3 regions of the Exiguobacterium sp. BMC-KP genome follow, and region 1 is predicted to be linked to each of the others. Evidence: riboswitches for the same ligand, from Rfam matches in the RefSeq annotation. Region 1 holds a riboswitch; each other region holds the start of a gene.
What was found. A riboswitch is a leader RNA that binds a small molecule or an ion and turns the genes downstream of it on or off. The one in region 1 is predicted to bind thiamine pyrophosphate.
Positions count from the first base shown of each region.

Region 2: linked by a shared signal. The riboswitch ahead of tenA (thiaminase II) and the one ahead of thiT (energy-coupled thiamine transporter ThiT) in region 1 are both predicted to bind thiamine pyrophosphate.
Region 3: linked by a shared signal. The riboswitch ahead of thiD (bifunctional hydroxymethylpyrimidine kinase/phosphomethylpyrimidine kinase) and the one ahead of thiT (energy-coupled thiamine transporter ThiT) in region 1 are both predicted to bind thiamine pyrophosphate.

Region 1 covers NZ_LGIW01000015.1:1,294,277-1,297,556, forward strand. The annotation lists gene ADM98_RS12610 (thiamine diphosphokinase) at 1-548, opposite strand, end outside; gene thiT (energy-coupled thiamine transporter ThiT) at 550-1,110, opposite strand; TPP riboswitch at 1,173-1,281, opposite strand; gene rpe (ribulose-phosphate 3-epimerase) at 1,304-1,960, opposite strand; gene rsgA (ribosome small subunit-dependent GTPase A) at 1,963-2,868, opposite strand; gene pknB (Stk1 family PASTA domain-containing Ser/Thr kinase) at 2,894-3,280, opposite strand, start outside.
Region 2 covers NZ_LGIW01000015.1:280,221-283,500, forward strand. The annotation lists gene abc-f (ribosomal protection-like ABC-F family protein) at 1-545, opposite strand, end outside; gene ADM98_RS06935 (DUF1002 domain-containing protein) at 824-1,705, opposite strand; TPP riboswitch at 1,900-2,006, shown strand; gene tenA (thiaminase II) at 2,080-2,775, shown strand; gene ADM98_RS06945 (hypothetical protein) at 2,827-3,123, shown strand; gene ADM98_RS06950 (glycoside hydrolase family 3 protein) at 3,154-3,280, opposite strand, start outside.
Region 3 covers NZ_LGIW01000013.1:118,235-121,514, reverse strand. The annotation lists gene ADM98_RS03460 (murein hydrolase activator EnvC family protein) at 37-1,314, shown strand; TPP riboswitch at 1,379-1,489, shown strand; gene thiD (bifunctional hydroxymethylpyrimidine kinase/phosphomethylpyrimidine kinase) at 1,605-2,408, shown strand; gene thiM (hydroxyethylthiazole kinase) at 2,389-3,156, shown strand; gene thiE (thiamine phosphate synthase) at 3,146-3,280, shown strand, end outside.

The DNA.
Region 1 (3,280 bases):
GCTTCTGACGCACTCCATTCATTGCTGACGGTCAATGAGCCTCCAACAGGAACCGAATGCGCATCGAGTGGGTATTTGACTCCAGATAAGCTTAGGATCGACGCCACAAGTGGAATGAATGAGAGATAATGATAGCTTCCTGCCTTAACTGCATATGTCCCCACTGCCAAATACCGTACCTCTTCTCGTTTCGTGACGAGTCGTGCCTTAGGATATTGTTTTAACAAATAGACATTTTGAACGGTCATGTCGAGTCGTCCGCCTGTCGCTCCAATGATGATGATCTCCTCACCCCGTTTCATCTCTGATACGGTACGGAGGGAAAGTTCGAGATCCGTTTCATCTTTCTCTGCCGGATGGACGATTGCATCTTCAGGTACATAGCCAAGTGAATCAAAATCACCAATCATCATATCGCATGTCAACCCAAACGATTCAATCGTTTGAACACCACCATCAACACCAACGATGAAATCACCGGGCTGGCAAAACGTCCGTAAGTCAGGTACCTCTTCTTGCGGACCCGCACAGACAAGAATCGCCCGCATATTAAACACCTCGTGCTGAATAGCGAAGTAAGCGTGGTGCAGTCGTGAAGAGAAGACCTGCGACGACACCACAAAGAACGTAAGACGGAACCATGTATGTCGCATTATAAATCAACGAATATGGTATGACTGGACCCTCAGCATACTCGGCAAAAAAGACGATTCCGCTGATGACATGACAGATATAACGGAGTCCCGCTCCTAAAAGCGTCGCAAGTAGGACAAACGTCATCAAGCGTTTCTTCTGTCCGTTACGCGCGGCTTGTCTAACTTGACGTGCAAACAGCCCACTTAATCCGACGACTCCATATGCAATCGTATAATCGAGTAGTGGTTGAACGACCGTCAAAACTTGTGGGGCGAACATCAATTGAATCGTACCGACAAGTGCTCCAGTGACGACACCTCCGACGACACCATGGCGAAACGCCATGACGAAGATGGGAAGCATCGCTAAGCTGATTGAGCCCCCTTGTGGCATTTTGAATGGAATCAATAAATCAAAGACGACTCCGAGACTGGCGAAGATGGCAATTTCCATCATCATTTGTAACCGTTTCATGCTAATTTCCTCCTTCATGGAATAAAACGGGACGCAAAAAGGCAGTACGACGAACGCCGTACTGCCTGCGTGCGCCACATCCCTACGTCCGTTTGAACGGAACAGGTTCGAAGGGTTAAAGTCAAAAGACTCCTCTCAGCCGCTTTTCAAGCGACACCCCTTGCGGTCATCATATTTCGTTTTCTCGTTCTTATTATACGGCAGCCCCTTGACGAATGCTAGTGATTGCTTCCGCATAATCCGATGCATTGTAGATCGCTGATCCTGCGACAAGGACGTTGGCACCATTATCGATGCATAACTTTGCCGTTTCCGGATTGACCCCACCATCAATCTCGATTTCAAATGTAAGACCACGATCTGCCTTCATTTGTGCAAGTGTTGCGAGCTTCGGCATGACACTCTCGATGAACGCCTGACCACCAAAACCTGGATTGACTGTCATCAACAAGACCATATCGACATCCTGAAGAATGTGTTCAATCATCGATAGTGATGTATGTGGATTCAAGACGACCCCCGCCTTCGCACCTGCCGCTTTGATTTGTTGCAAGACACGATGGACATGATTCGTCGCTTCGACATGGAACGTCACGATGTCGGCTCCTGCCTTGACGAAATCTTCGACGAATCGTTCGGGTTGATCAATCATCAAATGGACATCAAGAACCATATCTGTCTTTTGACGTAGGCTGCTTAACACAGGTAAACCGAATGAGATGTTCGGGACGAACTGACCATCCATGACGTCGAAATGAATGTAGTCTGCTCCTGCCGCCTCAACCGCTTTGACATCACGCTCGAGATTCGCAAAATCTGCTGATAAGATCGATGGTGCAATTTTAATCATCTTCAATACCTCCGGGCTCGATACTTGATTTCGTCTATAAACATACCATAATTTTCATAGCGGGAGGACATGATTTCTTGTGCCTCGACCGCCTCCTTGACGGCACAACCGGGTTCATTCAAATGCAAACATCCCCGGTATTTACAATCGTCTTGCACAGCCACGAATTCAGGAAAACTCCATCGCACATCCTCTATTTCCATTTCATAAGGAAAGTCTAAATTCGAGAACCCTGGCGTATCGGCAATCAATCCTTCCGCAAGCGGCATCAACGTAACGTGACGGGTTGTATGACGCCCACGTCCAAGTGATTTCGAGATGGCACTCGTTTCTAGATCAAGAGATGGTTCGAGTGCGTTCAACAGCGAGCTTTTTCCGACACCTGATTGTCCGGCAAGAACACTTGTTTTGCCTGCAAGTAATGGTCTGACTTGCTCGACACCTGTCAACGTCTCACTCGATGTCTCGATGACCGTATAGCCAATCTTCCGATAAGCAACAATCGCGTCTCGGACAGCCGGTCCCTTGACATCATCGAGCAGATCCATCTTCGTTAACAAGATGACGGGTTGAATTTCCTTCGCTTCGATCAATACGAGAAACCGATCAAGCAGATGGGCTGAAAAGTCAGGTTCTGCTGCTGAGACGACAAGCAATGCTTGATCGATATTCGCGACAGGAGGACGTACTAAAAAATTGTCACGCTCCTTCACTTCAAGAATATACCCGGTCTCACTCTCGATATGAAGGACGACTTCGTCTCCAACTACCGGACTGATACCACGTTTCCGGAAGTTTCCTCTTGCTCGTGAACGGACTTCCCCTTCTGGCGTCATAACGTCATAAAAGCCGCCCTGCAACCGTATGATCGTTCCTTCTCGATTTTCTTCGATGCGCTGTTCCGTCATCCTATGCACTCCTTTTTCATCACATTCATTGTGCGTCTTTTGCTTGATTGTACGTGATGGTTTTTGAACGATACACCGTATCGTCTTTATAGATCGTAATTTTTCCTTCTTCTCCCGGATCAATTGTCACCGGCACGTCGAACGTCTCATCTTGATCAATGGATTCCTCGATGACAGTCCGTTTCCCTTTCGCATCTTCCGTCTCGATGCGGATAACTTGTTTAGGCGGCGTATCTTCGTCCTCTTCAGATACTGCATCGTACACGACTTTTTCTGGGAACGTTGCTGTTACTGTTTTTTCTTCCTCCCCTTTAGAGATGAAGACGGTCACTGAGTCGTTTGGTTCGACTTGGGCACCTGCTTGCGGAAACTGACGAATGACTTGGTCGAGCTTCACGTCACTCGAAAATTC
Region 2 (3,280 bases), 1.0 Mb from region 1:
ATGAGGAGACTCGGTTCCATCAGCAACATACGACCGAGACAAATCTTCGTCTGCTCACCGCCGCTTAACTGATGGAAGGGGCGAGTAAGTAAAGGACGGAGATGTAAACCGTTCACCATGCGCTCAATCTTCGAATCGAGTAGATACCCATCTTTTTGTTCGAATGCATTCGTCACGTCCGCATATCGGACGAGTAATGCCTCGAGGTCGGATGGTGCTGTTGCCATCAATTGTTCCAACTGTTGCATCCGAGAACGAATCGAGAGGATTTCGTCAAACGCTGTCCATAGGACGTCGAGTCCGGTCATCGTTTCGGCGTAAACTGGAAGTTGTTCCAGGTAGCCGATTGTCAAACCACTCTTTTGATAGATGACACCACCGTCCGGCTGGTCGAGTCGAGCAAGTAGGCGAAGTAGTGTCGTTTTGCCACTACCGTTTCGTCCGATCAAACCGACACGGTCGTGTTCGTTTAAGAAGAGGGAAACGTCTGTCAAGATCGTTTCGCCTCCAAATTGTTTTGTCAGGTGTTGAATGTCGCAAATCATCATAATCAATTGATCCTTTCGCGCGCATCAAAAAAAGGAGAGCGCAAATAGCACTCTCCTTGACGTGTGAAAGATGCGCTTTGCTGTATTTTTCGTTCATGAAGTTCTAAAAAGGGCAGACGGGTGCCTTAGAACGCCATTCCATGAAAAATCGCGCGCAACAGATATAATTGTTCCATTAACCAGTGTTTGCACGCGGCAAAGTCCATCTTTTCACACCACCTTTCGTTTCAGATACATGTAGTTTACCATTATTTTGTTAAATGGGAAAGTCTGAATTATTTGAATACCCCAGCAATCGAGCTAAAGAAGTCACTCAGACCATCAAATAATTTAGCGAAGAATCCTTTCGTCTCCTCAGACGTTGCAAACGCATGGATGTCTTGACCGGCATTTTTCAAGCCGCTCTCAATTTGTCCCCAGTTGATGTTCGCTTGCTCCATTTGATTGAACAAGTTCGTCAATCGATCCATCTGTGCATCAGATAATTGGATGTTGTTGTTTTGAATGACTTGGACGATCAGATTTTCAATCTCGACTTTAGTTTCCGGTTTTTGATTTGCAATCTCAGCCTTGATCTCATTCATCAAGTCAGCGACTTTATCCGTTCCAACGGTCTTCCCGACGTCAGATGTGACCGATAATTCTTGCTGTGCTAAATCCTTGCGTTCGTCACTCAGCTTGATTCCAGTCTCAGCAGAAGTTTGATCATAGGCTTTCATGATTCCTGTCAGGGCCGATGTCCCGGTCACCTTGTAGGGAGAAGTGATCGTGATGTCGGCATCTTTGACACCTGCTGTGACGAGAGCGTTGAGATACATATCCTTCGTCACCCACGTGATGTTCTCCGTCGAGACGGAAAGTCCATCGCCTTTTTCCGTCAGTTCAATCTTAGCCGACGAATACATGTTGCCACCTTTTTGCGACTGTGGAATGTTTTTCCCGAGGTATTTTTCTTCGTCGGCAGAGGTTGCGATAATCGGCGTGATGCCCTCCGGTGCATTGAGACGTGAAAGGACCCAAGCCTTATCTTTTGCGCCGAGCGACTCCCCGAGTGTGACGATCGTCTTATCGACGACTTGTTCGGCGGATGCGGCTGTCGGGAGTAATAAAGCAGAAGCGATGATGGCTGACGCCATGATTTTTGTTGGTGTATGCATGATGAAATCCTCCAATGTATAAGTAAGAGTATTGAATATAGTATCAGGTACTAAAATTAGTGTACGGGAACAAGATCCATTCGGAATCGGTCTGTAGAAGGAGACGGTATCCGCCTTCTGACACTCCATAGTATAGCGAAAAGAGGACAACTTGACTTCCATTTTCAGCATGCTATAGTGGATGGGAATCGAATAATGACCACTAGGGGAGTCGGTAGGCTGACTGAGACGAACGAAGACGTTCGGACCCTTTGAACCTGATTAAGTTCGTACTTACGGAGGGAAGTGGCGTCAAGTCTTGTTCTTCTTGCGCCATGCCCGTGTGTTTCGGGGTGGTGTTTTTTCGTTTCATAAAAAACGAGGAGGATGAGATCATGACATTCACACAAGAAATCAAACAAGCAGCACAAGCGTATTGGGAGAGTAGTTTTACGCACCCGTTCGTGCAAGGAATCGGGGAAGGGACATTACCACTCTCGAAATTTCGGCATTACGTGATGCAGGACGCTTACTACTTAAAACACTTTGCGAAGATTCAAGCGAAGGCAGCGTCAAAAGCAGACGACTTTGCGACAATCGCAACGCTTGCCGAGCATGCGACTTCGACATATGGGGCAGAACTGAGTCTACATCAATCGTTTTTTGAACCGCTTGGTATTACAAAAGCAGACCTTGAAGCATTCGAACCAGCACCAACAGCATATGCCTATGTGTCGCATATGCATCATGCGAGCGAGGGGACACTCGGTGAGACAATTGCTGCCATCTTGCCATGTTACTGGTTGTATTATGAAGTCGGTCAACAATTACTGACATGTACGCCAGAAGAAAAAATCTATCAGCAATGGATCGACACGTATAGTTCGGAGTGGTTCGAAAAGGTCGTCTTTGAACAGATTGCACGGCTCGATGCTTTGGCTGAACAAGCCAGTCCTACAGAACGCGAACGGATGAAACGTCATTTCGTGACGAGCTGTTATTATGAGTTGCTGTTTTGGCATATGGGATGGACAGAAGAAACATTCACGTCGGTGTACGAGACGATTCCGGCGCGAACAGTATCTTCCTAAACGGTTAGATGGTAGAATTAGGTATATCATTTAGCGGAAGTAGGGATAGGAATGGAAATCATCGTGATCGTACTTGCGATCAGCGCCGCGTATGCCGTGCAACGCATGCTGGGTAAAGTTAAAGTAAGATTTGTAGGACTCATCATTCCAGCGTTGATCGTATTATCTGGTATATCCGCATCGACTCGAAACTTCAAGGTAGCATATAGCATGGGGAGCTACATTTCTGCTGTTCTTGTCATTGTCGTCTATGCATTACTGACCTATTGGTTATACCGCGTCTACTATCGTGCGAAAGAAGAAGCGGAATATCCGTATCAATCGTTAAAAGACCGAGGCATCCTTTAAAGGAGTCTCGGTCTTTTGTGTATCATATTCTCATTTTTTCCAGTTTTTAAAGCCGTCACCGAATTCGAGATGCAGTTGATTGGTAAAGGCACCGTTCTTAAAGACCGGTACATCGACTGGTAAGGTGCCTTGCGGCTTAAACGTTCCGAAAATCGCA
Region 3 (3,280 bases), on a different contig from region 1:
TAAAATATGAAAAAACATAAGTGAGGAATACGATATATGCTAAAAAAACTAATTTCTACCATTGTTTTAGGGGCATTACTTATAACAGGAACACAACCGATCGCGGCAGCAACGATTAAAGAAAAAAAGGCTGAAAATGCTGCAGAACAACGTAAATTAGAAAAAGCGATTAAAAAACAAGAGTCGAAAATTTCAAAAGAACAACGTCAAATCAATCAAATTGATGCAGCGATTAACGAAAAGATTTTCCAAGTTTCCGAAAAAAATAAACAAATTAAACAGTTGAACGTTCGAATTGACGAGTTAAAAGCAGATATCGTTCGTTACGAAGAGATGCTACAGAAGCAGGAAGAACTTCTTGGTGATCGCTTACGTGTGTTCCAAGAAAACGATGGGAACTCGATTAAATGGGAAGAAGTCATTTTTGGATCAAAGGATTTGGGTGATTTATTTAGCCGTGTCATGGCTGGGAAAAAAATCGCTGAGCAAGATGATAAAATGATTTCGGATTACATCGCGACACAACAAAAATTAGCAGAAGCAAAACAAGCACTCGTCGAGAAAAAAGCGGAGCAAATGCAAGAAAAGAAAGTATTGCTTGAACAAAAGAAAGCGTTAAAAGTTCAAATGAAAGAGCGTAGTGCTACACTGAAAAAATTACGAAAAGGTAAGACGAAGTTCACGACAGAACTTCTAGATGCAAAAGAACTGCAAGCGACTCTTGAAGCTCAAGAACGTGCGATTGCGGCAGCGAAAGCTGCTGCTAAAGCAGCGGCTGAAAAAGCAGCAGCAGAGAAAGCAGCAGCTGAAAAAGCCGCTAAAGCGAATGCTCAAGCAGCAAAACAAGCAAATAAGAATACAGAATCAACAAGTTCAGATGCAACACCAATCGTTTCAGGTGGTGGGAAATTTGTTCGACCATCTTCTGGTGGCGTCTCACAAGGTTTTGGACCAGCTAGTGGAGCAAACGGTTATACATTCCATAATGGTGTCGATTTTAAAGGTCCCGTCGGATCTCCAATCGTCGCATCAGCAGCCGGAACGGTCATTACCGCATCAGGTGGTGGACCTTACGGGAATCACGTCATGATTTCGCACTTCCTTGACGGGAAAGTGTACACGACTGTCTACGCCCATATGAGTTCATTGTCTGTTCATGCAGGACAAACCGTTTCTCAAGGTCAGCAAGTCGGAACACTTGGTAGTACGGGAAATTCAACAGGACCACACTTGCATTTCGAACTACATGTCGGAGGGTATCAATACAGTGCCTCTTCTCCTCTGAATGCAGTGAATCCATTAGCATATCTGTAATCAAAAACGGGCTTCGGCTCGTTTTTTTTTGTTCCCTATGCTACAGTTAAGGCGAAACGAATACTTGAGCAACTAGGGGAGCTGGAGGAATCTGGCTGAGAGGAAAACCAATCTGTTTTCGACCCTATTACCTGAACTGGATAATACCAGCGTAGGAAAGTTGAGCCGAACGGATATCGGAATGCGTGTATAACGCTTTTGTATAGCGTCGACTGCTTTTTTACAGCGGTCGGCGCTTTTTTTGTCGGTAACGACTCCCTTACATTGCTCGATGGGAAGGTGAGAGAAACATGAAACATGTATTGACGATTGCAGGATCCGACTCCGGTGGTGGAGCTGGAATTCAAGCAGATTTAAAAACATTTTCGGCTTTAGGCGTTTATGGAATGAGTGTTCTGACTGCTGTCACGGCGCAAAATACATTAGGTGTTCAAGCGGTGGAAGAGCTATCTCCGGAAATCGTTGATGCCCAGTTAACATCGATTTTTTCAGATATTCGTGTCGATGCGATCAAAATCGGGATGGTCTCGAATGCGCAGACGATTCGTGTCATCGCTACACATCTTCGTAAACAGACAGTTCCGATCATATTAGACCCAGTCATGGTCGCAAAAGGTGGACATGCCTTGTTACGGACAGAGGCAGAACAAGCACTGATTATGGAGTTACTACCACTTGCGACACTCATTACACCAAATTTACTAGAAGCTGAGCGTTTAACGGGAAAGTCAGTAACCAATCTAGAGGACATGCGGTCTGCGATGCATCAATTGGCTACGCAGACGGGCGCAGTCTTATTAAAGGGTGGACACTTACCCGGAGAGGCGACGGATTTATTGTTTGACGGAACGAAAGAACATCGCTTCACATCCGAACGGTTAGACAACCAACATACCCACGGAACGGGTTGTACCTTATCTGCAGCGATTGCAGCACGGATGGCGCTGGGAGAAGATTTACCAGGTAGTGTACGACAGGCAAAAAGCTATGTCACGGAAGCAATCCGTCATGGATTTGTCCTCGGACAAGGTATTGGACCGACACACCATTTTCATTCACTTTGGAGGGATGCACATGTTTACGACCATTCTTGAACAGAAACCACTCATTCACCATCTGACGAATACGGTGACGATTAACGATTGCGCAAACGTCACATTAGCTGTTGGGGCATCCCCCGTCATGGCGGAAGACATTCGAGAAGTAGAAGAGATGGTTCGACTCGCACAAGCTCTTGTCTTGAACATTGGTACACTTGATGCAGAAATGCAGGAAGCACAACGACTGGCAGTACGTGAAGCAGGACGATTGAACGTTCCAATCATCCTCGATCCAGTCGGAGCAGGAGCTACGACATTAAGAACCGATTTCTCAAAAGAATTAATCGATTTCGGATGTACGATCATTAAAGGAAATGTCTCTGAAATCAAGACTCTACTTGGAGAGAATGGACGAACGAAGGGAGTCGATGCTGTGGGAGACGGAAGCATGGATCGAGAAAGTATCCGTATATTCGCACGCAAACAGCAATCCGTCGTCGTCGTCACCGGTCCAATCGATTACATCACGGATGGCACACGCGAAATGGAATTGAACGTGGGTACTCCTCGTCTTGGAGACATCACAGGAACAGGTTGTATGACGGCATCGATAATTGCTAGCTTCCTTGGTGCAGGCTATACGGCGTATGAGGCGGCAGTTCATGGAACGTTCGTCATGGGAAAAGCAGGAGAGCGGGCAGCATCGGCACAAGGTCTAGGCGATTTTAAACGAGAGTTGTTCAATGCCATCAGCCTGATGACGGAACAAGATCTGACGGAGGTGACGGAACGTGGTAATTGATTATTCGATTTACGCCGTGACGGATCGTAGATATCATCCAGGAGTTGCTATCGAAACGGTCGTTGAAGAAGCGATTTTAGGTGGGGTAACCATCGTGCAACTACGGGAAAAAACAGCGCAAGGA